DNA from 2 places in the Pseudoalteromonas sp. JB197 genome. Region 2 is predicted to be linked to the other one. Evidence: predicted binding sites of a transcription regulator. Region 2 holds the regulator's gene; the other holds the start of a gene.

Region 1 (5,336 bases), 390 kb from region 2:
TCTTGCGCTAGCTTTAATAAGTTAAGTGCGCCTTGTTGGTCTAATTCTAAACCCGTTAAAAAATTCTCAAACATAATAAACCTATGGTGTAATTTTAGTTCCGACATGCTTGCCTTGCAGCAAAGCTGTTAAGTTTTCTGGCTTTTGCCAGCTGGAAATATACACACCGCGTCGTAAGTGTTGGGCAGCGTGAAGACTGGTCTTAACTTTGACCTCCATCCCGCCCACAATTACTCCTTCATTTATTAAAGTATCAATGTGTTTTGTATCTAGTTGATGTAAAGGCTGCTTATTTGCATCAAGCACTGCTTCAACATCGGTCATAAATATTAGTTCTGCGTTTAAGTTGTTGGCAATTGCAGCGGCGGCTTCGTCAGCATTAACGTTGTACCAAAGCCCTTGCAAGTCAAAACCAATTGAGCTGACAATTGGCATACGGCCAATTTTTAGTAAATCGTTAATAATCGAATCATCGTTACTGGTACATTTACCCACTAAACATAATGCTTTTAGTTTTTGCGTGGCAGTAACACCAGCTTCATACAAACTTAAACCAACTGGTTTATGGCCAGCATTAATTGCCGCACTCATTAATTGTTTATTAGCACAACCTGCAAGCGCACCCACTATGTACGGCATTTGCTCTTTAGGGCTAATACGTAAACCTTGATGCTTTGCACTGGCAAAACCAGCGTCTTTAAGCCAAGTGTCTACAAGCGCGCCTCCGCCATGCACAATGACAAACTGCGCGTTGTGCTGCTCATTAAGTACTGAAAATAATGCTTTTGCCGCGTTTTCGGTATTAAGTACAGCGCCACCAAGTTTAATTACCCAGGTTTTTTTACTCATTTAAAACGATCCTTTTAAGCCTGTGGTATGCGCCAATCCCATTGATAAATTAATACACTGCAAAGCTTGTCCTGCAGCGCCTTTTAATAAATTATCAATGGCAGCTATAACAATTAACTGTGTGCCTTGTTGCTGCCAGCCAATATCTACATATGGCTGTTTAGCTACGCCTTTAATTGAGGGGATTTTATCGCCCAGTAAACGAATTAACGGCTCATCGGCAAGTACTTGGTACGCTTGTGTTACTTGCTCAATGGTGACATTAGGCTTTAATTGCACATAAATAGTTTCTAAAATACCACGCGGGAAATTACCTAAATGGGGGGTAAATAAAACACTGTGACCAAGGTGTTGCTCTATTTCAGGGCCATGACGATGATTAAATAAACCATAAGGGGCAAGCGACACTTCGCAAAAATGGGTACCAATACTAGCTTTACGCCCTGCGCCGGTTACACCCGATACCGCATTAATTATAATTGTTTGCTCAGTTAATAAACCGGCCTGCTGCAAAGGCTTAAGTGCATTAAGCGCAGCCGTAGGATAACAACCCGCTACAGCTACTAATTTCGCCGCGGCAATAGCATCGCTATTCCACTCAGCTAAACCATAAGCAGCTTGATTTAATAACTCTGGATGTTGGTGCTCAAAGCCATAATAAGTAACGTAGTCGTCATTGCTCGCAAGGCGATAGCCGCCAGATAAATCAAATACCTTTTTACCCATGGCTAAAAAACGCGGCGCTAAATCTACGCTTACTTTATGATCGGTACATAAACACACGTAATCGGCGCTGTTTTTAATATCGCTAAAAGCAGATTCACTAAGAGGCAGTAAAGGCTGATTGAGTAGCCCTAAGTGTTCGGGGTATAAATCACTCAGCAATTTATTTTTATCTAAGCTACCTTGCGATACATAACAGCCAGTTAAAATTAGTTTAGGGTGCTTAGCAACTAAACTTGCTAGTTCTGCGCCGCTATAACCGCTTGCGCCAATAATCACTACATTCATTGTTTACTCGTTATTTAAAATTAGTTACTACTTATCCATGTTGTTCGCTTAAACTAGCTCTGGGGCTAATTAAGACTTTAATTAATTAATTAATGAATGTTGATTATCGTCGTATTATTTTCATGGCGCTACTTTTAAAATATTTATGCTTAAAAAGTGAATTGATATTCATCATAAATACTTTTATATTGTTATGCAATTAAATTGATTACTTATTTTGGATTTTTTATGTCTTTGCCTTCATTTATTTCTATGTACCAACAATTAATTGCAGCGCCTTCTATTAGTGCCATTGAAGATAGCCTGTGTATGAGTAATAAAAATGTTATTGAATTACTGGCACAATGGTGTGAAAGCTTAGGTTTTAGCTGTGAAATAATTGAATTAGAAGGCGGCAAAGGTCGCTATAATTTATTAGCTAAACGCGGTAAAGGCGATGGTGGATTAATGCTCGCTGGCCATACCGATACAGTGCCATTTGACGATAGCCGCTGGAATCATAATCCATTTAAATTGACCGAGCACAACAACAAACTATATGGCTTAGGTAGTATTGATATGAAAGGCTTTTTTGCTTTTGTACTGCAAGCTATTAGTGAACTTGATGAAAAACAGCAAACTCAGCCTATTTTGATCTTAGCCACCGCCGATGAAGAAACAACAATGGCCGGTGCTCAGCAAATTTGTAAACATCCAAATTTAAAACCGGATCGCTGTATAATTGGCGAACCCACTGATATGACTCCGGTATTTACACATAAAGGGCATATGAGTACCGCAATTAGAGTAGTCGGACGCTCAGGCCATAGCTCAGATCCCGAACGTGGTGTTAACGCCATCGAAGTAATGCACAAAGTGATTACAAAACTACTGATCTTAAAAGAACAGTTAAAGCATAAGTATTCAATAGAACACTTTGAAATACCCTATCCAACCTTAAATTTTGGTAATATTCATGGCGGCGACAACGCGAACAGAATTTGTGGTTGCTGCGAAATGCATATAGATATGCGCCCATTACCGGGCTTAAGCGTGCAAGAGCTGCAAATGTTAGTACTTGATGCAACTCACGAAATAAACCAGCAATACCCTAATGCCGTAAGCGTAATTGATTTACACGAACCAATTCCTGCATTTACTGGTAGCACCGATAGCGCTTTGGTTAAACTAGCCGAAAAAATAGCGGGGCAAAAAGCGGTGGCAGTAAACTACTGTACAGAAGCACCATTTATTCAACAGCTTGGTTGTGAAACCATAGTAATGGGCCCCGGCTCTATAAACCAAGCGCACCAACCTGATGAATTTTTAGCAATGGAAAAAATTAAGCCTTCACAGCAAATTATCACTAATATAATTAAAGCGAGTTGTTTTAGCTTTTCTTAATTGCGATTATAAAAATAAAAAAGACGCTAAATAGCGTCTTTTTTATTTAAGCTAATATTTTAATTACATATACTTGCTTAAATACTTTTTAAATACCGGATCTGTTTTAGCCAACTCTTTTTGTTCAGCTAAAATTTCTTTTAAAATAACGCCTGATGTAAGTGGGTTAGCAAGTACTACCCTAAATACCACGGTGGGCTGATTATCGTATTGAGTAGGCGTTAAACGCGTACGTGATACAAATGATCGCCCTGATTCACGTTGCCGTTTTTGCATACTTGCAGTAAAGCGATTAAGTGAGGCAAAAATATCAATCCGTGTTTGTGGATCAGCATCTGCAATTGCCTGCTTTATTTGCTTAGGCACATAACGATACGTTAATAAGCACAGCTCTGGCTCTGAGATCAGCTCAAAATCTTCATCTGCTTTAATTAAATTAGCAAAGTAATGGGCTTTTTTAATACTACGATCGATTAGCATTTCGTAGCCTTTACGGCCAATTACACGTAAGCAAGCATGTACTAACATTGCCATACCCGGGCGACTTCCCTCAAGTGTATGGCTACCTAAATCTTTTGAGCCTTTACGTAAAATATACTCTGCATGATGTTCAATTGCATCGGTAGCGGTTGGATCTTTAAACAACACCAGCCCAGCTCCCATAGGAACATACATTTGTTTGTGTGCATCAATGGTAATTGAGTCTGCGCGCTCAACACCTTTGAGTAAATGGCGATGGGTATTAGATAACAAAGTTGCCCCGCCCCATGCAGCGTCAACATGAAAGTGGCAATTAATGTCTTGTGCTAAATCTGCCATCGCTTCAAGGGGATCGATATTACCGGTTTCTGTGGTACCCGCTACTCCAATAATGGCCATTACTTTAATACCTTGCGCTTCAAGCTCTAAGGCTTTTTCGCGCATGGCATTAACATCAACTTTATTGTTTTCGCATGTTTTAATACCCACTAAGTTTTCACGACCAATTCCTAATAAATCAGCCGCTTTACCTAACGAATAATGGCCTCGCTCAGAAATTAAAATAGCTAAGCCTTTATAGCCGTAATGCAGCATACCGGCAATTAAGCCTTGTGCGCCTATTCCCCTAAAATCGCCATCAGGTTTTAATAAGCGATTTCGCGCAATCCATAACGCCGTAATATTGGCTACAGTACCGCCTGAGCAAAATGCACCTAATGATGTTTTTGCACTGTGCATCCATTTAGCATAAAACTCGTGTTGTTGGCCGTACGCTAAATGGTGCATCATTCCAAGCACTTGGCGCTCAAGTGGGGTAAAAGCTTTAGAGGTTTCTATTTTTACTAGGTTTTGATTTAGCCCTACCATTAGCTTTGACAGTGGTAGTAAAAAATGAGGTAAAGCTGAAGTCATATGGCCAATAAAGCTAGGCGCTGCGGTATGCACAGAGTGTGCAACCAGCTGCTCCATTATATCTTGCGCATAAGCAGATACAAACGTTGGATCCTCTGGGATCATCGCCGACTGAAAGTCTTTTTCAATTTCGTGTAATGGTTTTTCAATTGCCGCAATGTTTTCGTTTAAAAAACCTGCTAAATTACTCGATATTTCAAGCTCTATTTTGCTTAAAGTTGAGTCTGGCGCTTCAGGTACAGTAAATATACGCTTAAGGCTTTCTTTAGAGGCGACGGCAAAACGCTTTTGATCCATCTTAATACCTAGTGTGTGGCTAAAACGCCTGTTACTCTATTAAACACACTAAATTAAGGTGCTATTTTAGTAACAGGGTTTTTAATAATTGCGCTAACTTTACTGCAATATTAAGAAAATGTCTCGCTTAAAGCCATAAAAACGCTAAATGACATGACAAATAATACTAATTTTGGCTGTTTTTTATCTTTTTAATTCAAAATCAATTAAGTCATTGGGCATTTGTTTTTTTTGCGTATAATTAATTTAACAATAAAAAGGGAATTATATGCTACAAGAAAAACTAAGAATAAATGGATTAATAAGCGCTTTTATGCTGTTTTTAATCAGTTTAATTATCTGTGTTTATTATACTTATAGCACCATTCGCAGTGATGTAATTAACACTCTCGATAATCGTCTTA
Region 2 (16,162 bases):
AAAGGCATTGGTAAAAACATAGTACCTATTATTGCCGACGAAGCACGTACCTTTGGTATGGAAGGTTTGTTCCGCCAAATTGGTATTTATAACCCACATGGCCAAAACTACACACCTCAAGATCGCGATATTGTTTCTTACTATAAAGAAGCTACATCGGGTCAAGTACTGCAAGAAGGTATTAACGAGTTAGGTGCAATGTCGTCATGGGTTGCTGCAGCAACATCGTACAGCACCAACGATTTACCAATGATCCCATTTTACATTTACTACTCTATGTTTGGTTTCCAACGCGTTGGCGACATGGCATGGATGGCAGGCGATCAGCAAGCACGTGGTTTCTTATTAGGTGCAACAGCAGGGCGTACTACGCTTAACGGCGAAGGCTTACAACACGAAGATGGCCACAGCCATATTCTTGCCAGCACAGTACCTAACTGTATTTCTTACGATCCAACGTACGCATACGAAGTAGCGGTTATCATTCAAGATGGTATTCGTCGTATGTATGGTGACGATCAAGAAAACATTTACTACTACTTAACGTTAATGAACGAAAACTACCATCAGCCAGCTATGCCAGAAGGCGCTGAAGAAGGTATTCGTAAAGGTATTTACAAGCTAGAGAGCTACGCAGGCAAAAAAGCCAACGTACAGCTATTAAGCTCGGGTACTATTATGACTGAAGTACGTAAAGCAGCTAAAATATTGAGCGAAGACTACGGTGTTGCGTCTGACGTATTCTCAGTAACGTCTTTTAACGAGCTAACGCGCGATGGCCAAGATGTTGAGCGTTTTAACATGCTTAACCCTGAAGGCGAGCAAAAAACAGCGTATATCACTAGCGTATTAAACGATTCAGTAACGGTTGCAGCAACCGATTACATGAAAAACTACGCAGAGCAAGCGCGTTCGTTTATTCCTAGCAATAACTATAAAGTGTTAGGCACCGATGGTTACGGCCGCTCTGATAGCCGCGAAAACCTTCGTCGTCACTTTGAAGTTAACGCAGACTACGTTGTAGTTGCTACGTTATCTGAACTTGCTAAACGTGGTGAAGTTGAAAAGTCGGTAGTTATTGAAGCACTTAAAAAGTTCAATATCGACACCAACAAACTTAACCCACTGTACGCATAAGAGGTTTGCAATGAGTATTGAAATTAAAGTACCCGATATCGGTGGTGATGAAGTAGAAGTAACCGAAATCTTAGTAGCCGTTGGCGACGTTGTTGAAGTTGATCAAGCATTACTAACCGTTGAAGGCGACAAAGCATCAATGGAAGTGCCGGCCGACACAGCTGGCACGGTAAAAGAGATTAAAGTAAGCATTGGCGACAACGTAGCTACTGGCTCTTTAGTGTTTATCTTTGAAGGCGAGAGTGAAGGCGAAAGTGCAAGTGAAGCTAAAAGCGACACTGCAGCAGAGCAAAAAGCGCCTGCAACTGACGCTAAACCAGCACCAGCTGCTTCTGGCTCTGCAGCAAAAGACGTAACCTTGCCAGATATTGGCGATGACGAAGTTGAAGTAACAGAAATTTTAGTAGCCGTTGGCGACAGCGTTACTGAAGATCAGTCTATTTTAAGCGTTGAAGGCGACAAAGCATCAATGGAAGTACCTGCGCCATTTGCTGGCACAGTTAAAGAAATTAAAGTAGCGACTGGCGATACAGTAAAAACCGGTTCATTGGTATTTGTATTTGAAGTAGCGGGTAGTGAGTCTGCAGCACCTGCTGCTGAGTCAACACCAGCCGAAACTAAAGCAGCGCCAGCGGCCGAGCAAAGCTCAGCATCAAGCACAAAAGAAGTTAACGTGCCTGATATTGGTGGCGACGAAGTTGAAGTGACCGAAATTTTAGTAGCCGTTGGCGACAGCGTTACTGAAGATCAATCGTTACTAAATGTTGAAGGCGACAAAGCAGCAATGGAGCTTCCGGCACCGTTTGCAGGCACAGTTAAAGAAATTAAAGTAGCTACGGGCGATAAAGTATCGACCGGCTCGTTAATTTTTGTTTTTGAAGTTGCTGGTGGCGCACCTGCTGCAGCAGCTAAACCTGAAGCCGAAAAGTCAGCACCTGCTGCTAAAAGCGAAAAACCAGCACCAAAAGCCGAAACAGCGACGCAATCTGCTCCAGCAGCTAGCAACGAAAGCTTTGCGAATAACAGCGCGTATGCACATGCATCGCCTGTGGTACGCCGCTTAGCACGTGAGTTTGGTATAAACCTAGCTAATGTAAAAGGCTCTGGTCGTAAAAACCGCGTAGTAAAAGACGACGTGCAAAACTATGTTAAAAACCTAGTTAAGCAAGTTGAATCTGGTCAATTGTCGGCAGGTAAAGGCAACGCAGGCGGCAGTGAGCTTGGGCTTATTCCATGGCCTAAAGTTGATTTTGCTAAGTTTGGCGAAATTGAAGAGAAAAAACTATCGCGTATTCAAAAGCTATCGGGTAAAAACTTACACCGTAACTGGGTGCAAATCCCACATGTTACTCAGTTCGACGAAGCCGATATAACCAGCCTTGAAGAATTCCGTAAAGAGCAAAATGCCCTTAACGAGAAGAAAAAGCTAGGTGTTAAAATTACGCCACTAGTATTTGTAATGAAAGCCGCAGCAAAAGCATTGGCCGAATTTCCAACTATTAACTCGTCACTGTCTAACGACGGCGAAAGCTTAATTCTTAAAAAGTACATTAATATTGGTGTAGCGGTTGATACGCCAAATGGTTTAGTAGTACCTGTGTTTAAAGATGTTGATAAAAAAGGCATTATTGAACTATCGCGCGAGCTAATGGAAGTATCAGCTAAAGCACGCGACGGTAAGCTTACCTCGGCAGATATGCAAGGAGGCTGTTTTACTATTTCAAGCTTAGGCGGTATTGGCGGTACGGCATTTACGCCGATTGTTAACGCGCCAGAAGTGGCTATTTTAGGTGTATCTAAATCTGAAATGAAGCCAAAATGGAATGGTAAAGAGTTTGAACCAAAACTTATGGTGCCATTGTCAATGTCGTACGACCATAGAGTGATTGACGGTGCGCTAGCAGCACGCTTTACTGTTACGCTGGCAAGCTACATGAGCGATATTCGTCAATTAGTGATGTAATCGCTAAAAATGTATGAAATGAAATCCCAGCCAGTTGTTTTTTGCTGGGATTTTTACCATTTGCAATGATACAATCTTTGCACAGAATTTCTGCCTCGCAGAAGCATGGCAGTTAAACCTTGGGGCTGTGTCCCGTTCAAATAATTAAGGTAATAGCATGAGCAATGAATTAAAAACTCAAGTTGTTGTACTAGGCGGTGGTCCTGGTGGTTACTCTGCGGCTTTCCGTGCTGCTGACTTGGGCTTAGAAGTTACACTAGTTGAGTCTCGCGATACACTAGGCGGTGTATGTCTAAATGTGGGTTGTATCCCTTCAAAAGCGCTTTTACACGTAGCTAAAGTAATTGATGACGCAGCGGCAATGGCCGATCATGGCGTTACTTTTGGCGCACCACAAATTGACTTAGACAAAATCCGTTCATGGAAAGACTCTGTTATTGGCCAACTTACTGGTGGCTTAACTAGCATGTCGAAAATGCGTAAAGTTAAAGTTGTATACGGTTACGGTAAATTTACTGGCAGCAACACCATTGCTGTTGAAGGCACCGACGGTACCACAACAATTACGTTCGACAACGCAATTATTGCTGCAGGTTCTAAACCAGTTAGCTTACCTTTCATCCCAGAAGATGATCGCGTAATTGACTCAACTGGCGCACTAGAGCTTAAAGATATCCCTGAAAAGCTACTTGTACTTGGTGGTGGTATTATTGGCCTAGAAATGGGCACAGTATACCGTGCACTAGGTTCAGCAATCGACGTAGTTGAATTTGCTGATCAACTAGTACCAGCTGCTGATAAAGACATTGTTAAAATTTACCAAAAGTACGTAAGCGACAAATTTAATGTAATGCTTTCTACTAAAGTAACGGGCATTGACGCAAAAGACGATGGCCTATATGTAACGTTTGAAGGTAAAAACGCACCAGCAGAACCAGTACGTTACGACAAAGTACTTGTAGCAGTTGGCCGTACACCAAACGGTAAGTTACTTGATGCAGATAAAGCAGGCGTTAACGTTGATGACCGCGGCTTTATTAATGTTGATAAGCAGCTTAAAACTAACGTTGAGCACATTTTTGCAGTGGGCGACATTGTTGGCCAACCTATGCTTGCGCATAAAGCGGTTCACGAAGCACACGTTGCAGCTGAAGTTATTTCTGGCCAAAAACATTACTTTGATCCTAAATGTATTCCTTCAATTGCCTACACAGATCCAGAAATGGCGTGGGTTGGTGTAACTGAAAAAGAAGCAAAAGAGCAAGGCCTTAGCATTGAAACTGCGGTATTCCCGTGGGCTGCATCAGGTCGTGCAATTGCATCTGCGCGTACTGAAGGTTCTACTAAGCTTATTTTTGATAAAGAAAGTGGCCGTGTAATCGGTGGCGCTATGGTTGGTATTAACGCAGGCGAAATGCTGGGCGAAATTGGCCTAGCAGTAGAAATGGGCGCAGATGGCGAAGACTTAGCACTTACCATTCATGCTCACCCAACATTGAACGAATCAATCGGCCTAGCAGCTGAAATTTACGAAGGTTCAATCACTGACTTACCAAATAAAAAAGCAGTTAAAAAGAAAAAGTAATTTCTTTTAGTTAATTGTTTAAAAACCCAAGCCCAGCTTGGGTTTTTTTATGGGCGAAAAGCAGGTTTTAGGTATCAGGTATTAGGTATTAGGTATTAGGCAGAGATCAAACCAAGCTCAGTGTTTAGGCCGTCCGTAGGCGGGGCTTTATGCCGCGCTTGTTAAAATTAAAAAAACATTGCGCGAGGTAAACTCCCGCCTACAGGTGGGTTGTAGGCGGGGCTTTATGCCGCGCTTGTTAAAATTAAAAAAACATTGCGCGAGGTAAACTCCCGCCTACAGGTGGGTGTTTGTTGTAGGCGGGGCTTTATGCCGCGCTGGTTAAAATTAAAAAACATTGCGCGAGTTCAAGTAATATAAATACAATCCCAATGAGGATAAAAAGCAACACTCTTAACTAAAGATGCTCTAAGGGGATTTGCTACTATATAACGAGCACAATTAGTTAAGTCGCTTTCATCTCTAATTAAATGGTCATAGAAATCAGGTTGCCACAGCTTTTGTATTAAAAACTGCTCTCTAGCTTGTTTTGCACAGCGACCTTTAAATGTTCGAATCAAGCAGCTAAGAGAAGAGCTCATTTTTAATTGAAATAACCAATGTATATGATCAGGCATAAACACAAAGGCAATCGTTTTAGATGCGCCTTGTTCCTCCAGAACTCTCATTTCATTTATTAATAATCTATTTAAATAAAGATCAGTAAATAAGCATTGTCTGCCATAGGTAACTAGAGTTACGTTGTAATGGTGATTAGCTAAAGATACACGCCCTTTACGAAGTAGCTGTGAATTTTTCATTTAAAATAATCATTAGAAAAGTCATAATTTAAAAGTAGCAGTGATTTTTAAATTTGCCTAAGGTAAAGCTTTATGCCGCGCTTGTTTAAGGTTTAAGGTTCAAAAACATTGCGCGAGGTAAACTCCCGCCTACGGGGTTGGGTGTTTGTTGTAGGCAGGGCTTTATGCCGCGCTTGTTAAAATTAAAAAAACATTGCGCGAGGTAAACTCCCGCCTACGGGGTTGGGTATTTTTTGTAGGCGGGGCTTTATGCCGCGCTGGTTTAAGGTTTAAAAAACATTGCGCGAGGTAAACTCCCGCCTACGGGGTTGGGTGTTTGTTGTAGGTGGGGCTTTATGCCGCGTTTGTTAAAATTAAAAAAATATTGCGTGAGGTGATCTTCCGCCTATAGGGTGGGTGTTTGTTGTAGGCGGGGCTTTATGCCGCGCTTGTTTAAGGTTCAAAAACATTGTGCGAGGTAAACTCCCGCCTACGGGTTGTATCATGTTGTTAATACCTAAAGCCCTTACATATCTATTTTCATCAAATATAGCTACAATGCGCGCCTAATTTATTTAAGGTAAACCCCAGTGAAAAATGCCGTTTTAGCATTACGTGCCCAACAAATAAGCGAATCGCGCCGTGAGTTTAACGCTCGGGGCGCTAAAATGACACGTTGCCAGCAATGCCTACTTGCAGAGCTTTACTGTATTTGTGAAGGGGTTATACAAGCCGATTGCGACGTCGCTGTGTGTTTACTTATGTATCATAATGAAAGCTTTAAACCTTCAAATACTGGGCGTTTAATTGCCGAAATAGTACCTGAAAACTATGCATTTAGATGGGACAGAACTGATCCTGATGCTAAATTATTAGCATTAATAAACGATCCGCAATATCAACCTATGGTGGTATTTCCTGCTGAAGATGTTGAGCCGGGCAGAGCGGTAACTGAAGTAAATATAACAGTTGGTAAAAAACCGTTATTTATATTTTTAGACGGCACCTGGCGCGAAGCTAAAAAAATGATTCGCAAAAGCCCGTATTTAGATAATCTTCCGGTATTGTCGATCACTGCCGATAAACTCTCAGACTACCGCCTACGTGTTGCTCCCCATGCGCATCAACTTGGCACTGCAGAAGTGGCCATTATGGTGTTAGCGTTAGCGGGAGAGAAAGATGCAGCCACAAAATTAGAACAGCATTTTATAAAGTTTCGCGATGCGTACTTATTAGGTAAGCGCAATAAAGGCAGGCCAGAGTAGTCTATATTTTGTTTTGACCACAAAGAAAAGCGCGCTCTATCTCTAGGCGCGCTTGCGGAATCTTCTAATTTTCTGCATCCTGCAATTGAACTTAATCAACTCCAAATTCTTACAAATCCTTGTTATTACAATATTACTTTTTAGTTCTATGTAATGTAGGCGCTCCTGCCCTGTATCCTTTATTTCCTCAACATCCTGTAAAACAACGTAAATCCTTTGTTGCTATCCTTTACGCATCATCCAGATGCTATCCTTTAAGACATTCCATTGTGCTGCTCTCCTAGAGCCTGTCCTAAAATCCGTTTTGTATTAGTAACCTAAATCATTGGTTGGTCGAGTAAGTTGTCCGTTTCCATTTACTCGTAAGCATCACTGCTTGGTTGTTAAGTTAATTATAGGCGGTACGATATTTTAAAGAAGTATAGGTTGCTAATTAATTGCTATAGTCGCAATAGTTAAAATTATTTACTTATTATAAAACAACTGGTTACTTTGTTTGTTATGGTTTTTTATGTTGTGTTTTCATCATTGGCTGTCACGTTTGTGGGATATGTCTTACGTTGGTTTTCTATTTTAGCGATTTTAACAGGATCAGATTATATAAAGTGTGCACTTTTGGGTAAGGCACGGTAGAATTATTGATAATAGTTATTATTCAGGTGGAAAATATGAAAAAAGTATTCGCAATTGTAGTTGGTTTGGCTGTGTCGGCACCCGTTTTTGCAACTGAGTCCGTTAATATTTATTCTTTTCGACAGCCTTTTTTAATAAAACCAATTTTAGATGACTTTACCAAACAAACTGGTATTAAAACAAATGTAGTGTTTGCTAATAAAGGCTTAATAGAGCGCGTTAAGCGCGAAGGTAAACACAGCAAAGCCGATTTAGTATTAACGTCTAATTTTAGCGCCTTAATCCAACTTGAAGATTTAGATTTAACGCAAACGATTAGTAGCGAAGCAATTAATAACAATGTGCCTGCGGCATTTCGTGATGGCGACGGCCAGTGGGTGGCACTTACTAAGCGAGTACGTAATGTTTACTCGTCAAAAGAGCGTGTGGGCGCGCTACCTGAGCTGACTTATGAAGATTTGGCCGATCCAAAATATAAAGGGCAAATATGTACTCGCTCTGGTAAACATCCGTATAATTTGGGTTTAGTTGCATCCATGATTGCACACCATGGTGAAGCAGATACCAAAGTATGGCTTGAGGGGGTTAAAGCAAATTTAGCGCGTAAACCACAAGGTAACGATAGAGCGCAAGTAAAAGCAGTGAAAGAAGGTTTGTGCGATCTTGCATTTGGCAATAGTTACTATTTAGGTAAAATGCTGCAAGATGAAACCCAAAAAGAATGGGCACAAGCGGTAAATATTAACTTTCCGAACCAAATCAATCGCGGCTCGCATATAAATGTGTCGGGTGCAGTTATTACAAAATACGCTAAAAACCCTGAAAATGCCTTGAAACTCCTAGAGTATATGACCGACAATAAAGCGCAAAACATGTACGCTTCAATTAATATGGAATATCCGGTTAAGCCAGGCGTAGAATTATCAAGTTTAGTTGCATCTTGGGGAAGCTTTAAAGAAGATAGCTTACCACTTGATGAAATTAGTAAATATCGTCCGTTAGCGTTAAGGCTAATTGATGAGGTGAAATTCGATCTTTAAATGACTTATAAATTTCAGCTGTCTAAATGGCAGCTTTTTGCATGGTCGACAGGATTATTACTGTCGACCCCATTGTTTTTTCTGCTATTTGAATCTCTACAAGGTAACTCAGAGGTGTTTTCGCATCTTTGGGATACAGTGCTGTGGGATTACATTTCTAATACCGTATTACTTATTTTAGGTGTGTGTGTACTAAGCTGTGCTATTGCCTTACCACTTGGCTGGCTAACCGCTTATTGCCAGTTCCCGGGTAAAAAACAGTTTGAATGGGCGTTAATGCTGCCACTGGCTATGCCTACCTATATTATTGCCTATGTTTATACCGACTTGCTTGATTACGCAGGCCCAGTACAAAATACTCTCAGAGACTGGTTTGGGTGGCAATCGCCGGATGATTACTGGTTTTTTGATATACGCACTTTGCCCGGCGCTATTGTAATGCTTGCACTGGTGCTTTATCCCTATTTATATTTAATTTTTAAAACAGCCTTGCGTGAGCAGTCTTTTAAGTTAGTACAGGCTAGCCAGTTAATGGGGCTGTCGTCGTGGCAGAGCTTTTTTAGGGTGAGCTTAGTGTTATCGCGCGGCGCAATTGTAGCTGCGCTAGCGCTAATTAGTATGGAAACCATGGCTGACTTTGCCACAGTAAGCTACTTTGCTGTAAGCACCTTAACCACTGCCGTATACGATACTTGGTTTGGTTATTACTCGTTAACCGCTGCAGCTAAAATATCGGGCGTGATGTTATTACTATTGTTTTTAGCCTTAATGGCGGAGCGCTTTAGTCGCCGTAATCAAGCGGTGTTTGAGCGTCAGTCGGGTATAAATAGTGAAGCGCTTTATATATTAAAAGGCAAGTCGGCTTGGCTGGCAATGCTATTTTGCAGTGTGATTTTAATTGTTGCCTTTGTTATACCTATTGCTGTGTTAATAAAGTACGCCATTGTTTATTTTGATCAAGCATGGAGTAGTGAGTTTTTTAGCTATGCGTGGCAAAGTTTAAAGGTAGCTATAGTAGTAAGCGTAGTAACGCTGTTACTTAGTGTATTAGTGGTGTTTTATCAACGTATAGCCAAGCAAAATTATCCACTTATTCCGGGGCGATTAGCTAGCACCGGCTACGCTTTACCAGGAACAGTACTGGCTATTGCGGTGCTATTACCGCTTACGCTGTTAGAAAATACGGTAAACCGTGTGCTTGAGCCATACGACTTAAATATAGGCTTGTTACTCACTGGCAGTGTATTTACCATTATTTTTGCTTATGTAGTGCGTTTTTACGCAGTAGCACATGGCGCGATTGAGTCGAGCTTTTTACGCATTAGCCCCTCTCTCGACATGGCTAGCCAATCTATGGGCAAAAGCCAAGGCCATACGTTACGTTTGGTGCATTTACCCCTACTTAGACGCGGGTTGCTTACTGCGGCTTTGCTGGTGTTTATTGAATGCATGAAAGAGCTACCTACGGCTTTGTTACTTAGGCCGTTTAATTTTGAAAGCTTAGCTACGCATGTGTTTCAGTATGTGAGTGATGAGCAATTAGAGCTGGCTTCTATATCGGCATTATTTATTGTGCTGGTTGGATTTATCCCTCTGTATTTTATTAACCGTTCTATGGAGCAACGTAGTTAAATGAGTAGTTTGATTTTACAAGGCGTGAGCTATCAATATAACGGTACTAAGGTTATTCACGAGCTAAATTTAACCATAGGTAAAAACGAAATAGTGTGTTTGTTAGGTGCCAGTGGTTGTGGTAAAACCACCACCTTAAAAGCAATTGCAGGGCTAATAGAAACGCAACAAGGAAGCGTGTTTATCGATGGTAAGCTGGTGAGTAACGCCAATACATTTATCTCGCCAGAGCATCGTAATATTGGCATGATGTTTCAAGATTATGCGTTATTCCCGCATTTAACCGTGGCACATAATATTGCTTTTGGCTTAAGTAAAATGAGTAAAGAGCAAAAGCAACAGCGCGTTGATGAAATGCTTAAGCTGGTGCATTTAGTTGGCTGCGCCGACAGGTATCCGCATCAGTTATCGGGTGGGCAACAACAGCGCGTGGCGATTGCGCGTGCACTTGCTTACAAACCAAGTTTACTATTACTTGATGAGCCGTTTTCGAATATAGACACTCAAGTACGCTTTGAATTAATTGCCGATATTCGCCGCATAATTAAAACTCAACAAGTGTCGGCAGTATTTGTTACCCACTCAAAGGAAGAGGCTTTTGCATTTGCAGACACGCTGGCTATTATGCACCAGGGTAAAATAGCTCAACAGGGCACCCCAGAACAGCTTTTTGCTAAACCAAGCTCAAAGGAGGTTGCAGAGTTTCTCGGTCAGGGCATATACTTAAGCGCAGAAGTGTTAACAGCAACTGAATATAAAACCGCTTTTGGCCTAGTTGAGTCGGTTATTGCGCACCAGCATCAGGCTAATATAGGAAAAATATATGTGCGTCCTCATCAAATAGAGCTAATGAGCGACAATAAAAAAGATAGCCATAGTGAACGCGCCACCATATTAAGCAGTCGTTTTATTGGTTCGGCTTATGTTTACACTGTAGTTATTGCACAACAAGAAATAGAAGTTGCAGCGCAATATGGCCAGTCATTTGTTCAAAATGAGCAGGTTATAATAAAAATAAAACCCCACACGGTGAATTTTTTCGAATCATAAATTAATTTGTTATTCGCTGTGTTTATCTATTTATAAGCTAAGGAATAACAATGGCACAAGCGCAATCAGGGATTTGTGCTGAAGCAAACTTACACGGTTTGCATTTATTTTTTAATGTGTTTGATGGCCAAGATGAGTCATTACGTACAAAGCTCAAGCAAGTAAGCGCTATTGAGGAAGAGTTTAGCGATCAGTTTTCTGAATCTATGCTTTCTTGTATGGTGGCTATTGGTGCACAGTATTGGCCGCATATTTTGCCAGAGTATATCCCCAGTGAACTACAAAGCTTTCCTAATATAAATCATAATGAACACGCAATGAGCGTGCAGCCGTGTGATTTGTTTGTGCAAATACGTTCAGACCGCGAAGACGTTAATCATTTATTTGCACTGCAAATTTTAAAGTTATTTGCACCAGACGTAGAGCTGGTGGAACAAATTCGTAATTTTAGATTTTTAGATGGTCGCGATTTCAATGGTTTTATTTATGGTGGCAAAATGCCGCATGGCCGACAAAAGCGGGCAACGGCGTTAATAAATAAACCAGGTAGCTTTGAGGATCAAGGCAGTTATATTCATGTGCAACGTTATAAGCACGATCTAAGCGTATGGCAGCATCTATCGCTAGATGAGCAAGAGCAAATAATAGGTCGCACTCGCTTAGACAACACTCTTATAGCCCCAGCGCTTGAAACCAGCCATGCACAACGCAGTGAATTAAAAGATGAGCAAGGCCAGCCAATATTACTTAATCAAGGCATGCCTTATGGCGATGTTTACGAGCAAGGAATGCTGTCAATTACTTGCTCGGCCAGTGGAACCGCATTTGAACAGGTATTAAAAAGTCGTTTAGGTGAGGGGGAGTGCTATGATCATTGGCTTGATTTTACTCAAGCCGATATGGGGTCTGCGTTTTTTGCACCGTCAGTTGGGTTTTTAAAACAGTTATAACGCGTGTTTTAAATACTAAACCGTATCAAATAAAATACGTACCCGCTCTAGGGTTAAGTCTATTTCAGATATTTTAGCTGGGGCAATAAAAATAGTGTCGTCGCCAGCTATAGTACCTAACACGCCATCGGCTTTACCTAATGAGTCAAGTAAACGCGCAATAAGCTGAGCCGCGCCTGGGCTGGTACGGATAATAATCATCATTTCGTTATGCATTATATCAATAACAAGCTGGCGCAACGGGCTTTTTGCTGTGGGTACGCCCATTTCTGCTGGCAAGCAATACACCATTTCTTGTTTGGCATTGCGCGTTCGTACCGCGCCAAACTTACTAAGCATGCGCGACACTTTACTTTGGCTTATATTGTCAAAACCTTGCTCTTTTAACGAATCTACTATATCGCCTTGAGAACCAAAGTTTTCTTCTTTTAAAAGCGCTTTAAATGCTTTTACTAACGCTTCCTGTTTGTCTTGTGGTTGCATAGTTTTTATTTGCTTTTTATTATCCATGCCGCAAATTCTACACAAAAACGAATAATTATACAGCAGTTGTTTATTTAACTTGCCAGTTTACTGTATTCAGGCCAAATGTTTTTACAACTATGGTCTAAAATATTACGAAAATAGGCAGGATAAATTTGTTTTTAGTCGCTAATTTCTTTATCTTAGAGCCATAAATATTTCCTACCTCAAATCACGGAGAATTCCAATGAAAGTTGCTGTATTAGGTGCTGCAGGCGGTATCGGTCAAGCGTTGTCTTTATTATTAAAAACAGGCTTACCAGCTGGTTCTGAATTATCACTATATGATGTTGCACCAGTAGTTCCAGGTGTTGCGGTTGATCTATCTCATATCCCTACAGCGGTTAAAGTAGCTGGCTTTGGCGCTGATGCGTTAAATGAAGCGCTTAAAGATGCTGATATCGTACTTATTCCTGCTGGCATGCCACGTAAGCCAGGTATGGATCGTGCAGATTTATTTAATGTAAATGCTGGCATCATCAAAACGTTAGCAGAAGGCATAGTTGCAAGTTGTCCTAAAGCGTTAGTAGGTATTATTACTAACCCAGTAAACGGCACTGTACCAATTGTTGCTGAAGTATTTAAAAAAGCAGGTACTTACGACGCTAAACGCGTATTTGGTATTACTACGCTTGACGTTATTCGTTCAGAAGCATTTGTTGCTGAACTTAAAGGCGTAGACGTAGCAACTGTTAAAGTTCCTGTAATCGGTGGCCACTCAGGTACTACTATTTTACCTCTACTTTCTCAAGTTGAAGGCGTGAGCTTTACAGATGAAGAAGTTGCAGCACTTACTCCACGTATCCAAAATGCGGGTACTGAAGTTGTAAATGCTAAAGCGGGTGGCGGTTCAGCTACTTTATCAATGGGTGCAGCTGCAGCTCGTTTTTGTATGTCTTTAGTTAAAGGCCTACAAGGTGAAGACGTTGTAGATTACGCGTACGTTGCTGTTGAAAATGGCGATGCGGAGTACTTTGCACACCCAGTACGTTTAGGTAAAAACGGCGTAGAAGAAATTCTTTCTTACGGCGAACTAAGCGCATTTGAAACAAAAGCAAAAAATGACATGCTTGAAACACTGAAAAAAGACATCAAAGAAGGTGTTGATTTCATGGCGTAATAGCCAAAATCAAGTGACAAAAAAGCCTGCGTTTGCAGGCTTTTTTATTGCTCGGAATTTAGCTAACCTGCACCCAGGTTAGCTACACATAAAGGCAGTAAAGTTAGTGATCGCGATCAACTGCAATACGGGCAAGGCTCACAAGTGCTTGTTTATATTCAGACTCAGCTAAAAAGTCTAAGCAAGCAATGGCTTTGTCGGCTTCAAGTTCGGCCTTTTGCATCGTAAATTCAAGCGCATTGGTTTGTTTAAGTGCCGCTAAAATTTCTTCAAGATGATCCATGCCATTACTGTGCTCTATAGCGTCACGGATCAGCTGTGTTTGCTGCTCATTACCATGTTGCATTGCATAAATAAGCGGCAGAGTTGGTTTCCCTTCGGCTAAATCATCACCAATATTTTTACCTAATTGATCTGCATCTGCGTTGTAATCAAGTACGTCATCAACGAGCTGAAACGCAGTACCTAAATGCATGCCGTATAGGTTAAGCGCATCAAGCGTGGCTTGGTTTTGCTCAGTAATAATGGCCGCAAGGCCTGTAGCGGCTTCAAATAGCTTAGCGGTTTTAGAGTAAATAACCTGCATATAGCTGGCTTCAGTGGTGTCGGGGTCATTACAGTTCATTAACTGTAATACTTCACCTTCAGCAATAATGTTAGTTGCATCTGCAAGCACTTGCATTACCTGCATTTTACCAAGGCCAACCATGAGCTGAAATGAACGAGTGTAAATAAAGTCGCCCACTAATACGCTGGCAGCATTACCAAACTCAGCATTTGCTGTAGGCGTGCCTCGGCGTAAGTTAGATTCATCAACAACATCATCATGTAATAGTGTTGCGGTATGAATAAACTCAACAATAGTTGCAAGTGTAATATGATCTTTACCCTGATAACCCAATGCTCTGGCCGCTAGTATTGCCAACATTGGGCGCACGCGCTTGCCGCCACTGTTTACAATATACAAGCCAAGTTGGTTAACTAACGCCACATCTGAGCGCATTTGCGCATGTATAAGTTGATTGACGTCATTCATATCGTTTTCGATTAACGCCTGGATAGCTTTTATATCCATTGATCTCCGAGCCAATTTTTATGTGTGAACGGCGCAGATTGTACAACAAAAAAAGCACTAGCTCGATATTTTGTGACGATTCCCTGAAAAAACACGGTTAACATCGCTAATTAGCACTTAAATACGAGAGATAGCTGATTGATTAGTGTACAAAGTGTGCTGTAATTTATGTTTATTTATTATCCGTTGTAGTGTGTGTTTAGCTAAGGCAAATTATTTTCACTAATCGTGAAAAAGCGCTTGGCAAAAGGGCTATTTAATATAAAATAGGGGAAATATTGAATTGCTCTCAATGCAGCTACTTTTTATTCATTTTAATTACAAAATAGGCTTGCTAGTTATTACGCCGTAGCGTAAACTTCGCGCCCTATCGAAGAATATTTTAGTTGCGTCGATTTGAGGGCGCACAGACGGAGTTAATTATGTACGCGGTTTTCCAAAGTGGTGGTAAACAGCATCGTGTGACTGAAGGTCAAACGATTCGTCTTGAAAAATTAGACGTTGAAACTGGTGCAGCAGTAGAATTTGATTCAGTACTTTTAGTTGCTGATGGTGAGAAAATCGAGATTGGTGTACCGTTCGTAAACGGTGGTAAGATAACAGCTGAGGTTGTTTCACATGGTCGCGGTGAGAAGATTAAGGTTGTTAAATTTAGACGCCGTAAGCATTCTCGTAAGCAAATGGGCCATCGTCAATGGTTCACAGAAGTTAAAATCACTGGCATTAGCGCTTAATTAGAGGTACTTAGAAATGGCACATAAAAAAGCAGCTGGTAGTACTCGTAACGGTCGCGATTCAGAAAGCAAACGCCTAGGTGTTAAGCGTTTTGGTGGCGAATCAGTTCTAGCGGGTAGCATCATTGTTCGTCAGCGTGGAACTCGTTTCCACCCTGGTACAAACGTAGGTATCGGTAAAGACCACACTATCTTCGCAAAAGCAGATGGTAAAGTTCAGTTTGAACAAAAAGGTCCTTTAAACCGTAAATACGTAACTATCGTAACTGAGTAATCAGTAAGATAGTTAAAAAACCCCGCCTTTGCGGGGTTTTTTGTTTTCATTATTTTACAATATATACCCAAGCCTGCAATTATACCTATGGGTTTAAGTAGCGGGCTCTTTAACGAAGTTATAGAGCGATCTAATTCGTAAAATGGTTCAAATATTTATGCCAATTGGTATTAAGTTGGCTTGGGTATATAATAGTGTTATTAACAAGCCAATCCCTAAAGTGAGTAATCATGAAGTTTGTAGATGAAGTAGAAATTCGCGTAGAAGCTGGAGACGGTGGCGCCGGTATCGTGTCTTTCCGTCGTGAAAAATATATCCCAGAAGGTGGGCCTGACGGTGGTGACGGTGGTGACGGTGGTAGTGTTTATCTACAAGCGGATGAAAACTTAAATACCTTAATTGA

What was found. The regulator ArgR, encoded in region 2, controls arginine synthesis, uptake and breakdown. The targets are predictions, from matches to a motif close to ANTGAATANNTATTCANT.
Region 1: argC (N-acetyl-gamma-glutamyl-phosphate reductase) is a predicted target of ArgR. The motif match lies at 2,016-2,033, and genes of this name have one in related genera.

The regions. Positions count from the first base shown of each region.
Region 1 is NZ_NRGZ01000001.1:431,008-436,343, reverse strand. Features, by position in the region: gene CIK86_RS02040 (ornithine carbamoyltransferase) at 1-74, opposite strand, end outside; gene argB (acetylglutamate kinase) at 82-849, opposite strand; gene argC (N-acetyl-gamma-glutamyl-phosphate reductase) at 850-1,860, opposite strand; gene argE (acetylornithine deacetylase) at 2,089-3,243, shown strand; gene panP (pyridoxal-dependent aspartate 1-decarboxylase PanP) at 3,307-4,932, opposite strand; gene CIK86_RS02015 (GGDEF domain-containing protein) at 5,201-5,336, shown strand, end outside.
Region 2 is NZ_NRGZ01000001.1:39,398-55,559, forward strand. Features, by position in the region: gene aceE (pyruvate dehydrogenase (acetyl-transferring), homodimeric type) at 1-1,137, shown strand, start outside; gene aceF (pyruvate dehydrogenase complex dihydrolipoyllysine-residue acetyltransferase) at 1,148-3,100, shown strand; gene lpdA (dihydrolipoyl dehydrogenase) at 3,258-4,685, shown strand; gene CIK86_RS00190 (transposase) at 5,033-5,485, opposite strand; gene CIK86_RS00195 (tRNA-uridine aminocarboxypropyltransferase) at 6,055-6,729, shown strand; gene CIK86_RS00200 (Fe(3+) ABC transporter substrate-binding protein) at 7,398-8,402, shown strand; gene CIK86_RS00205 (iron ABC transporter permease) at 8,403-10,034, shown strand; gene CIK86_RS00210 (ABC transporter ATP-binding protein) at 10,035-11,084, shown strand; gene CIK86_RS00215 (Dyp-type peroxidase) at 11,135-12,034, shown strand; gene argR (transcriptional regulator ArgR) at 12,050-12,517, opposite strand; gene mdh (malate dehydrogenase) at 12,744-13,676, shown strand; gene ispB (octaprenyl diphosphate synthase) at 13,780-14,751, opposite strand; gene rplU (50S ribosomal protein L21) at 15,174-15,485, shown strand; gene rpmA (50S ribosomal protein L27) at 15,502-15,759, shown strand; gene cgtA (Obg family GTPase CgtA) at 15,990-16,162, shown strand, end outside.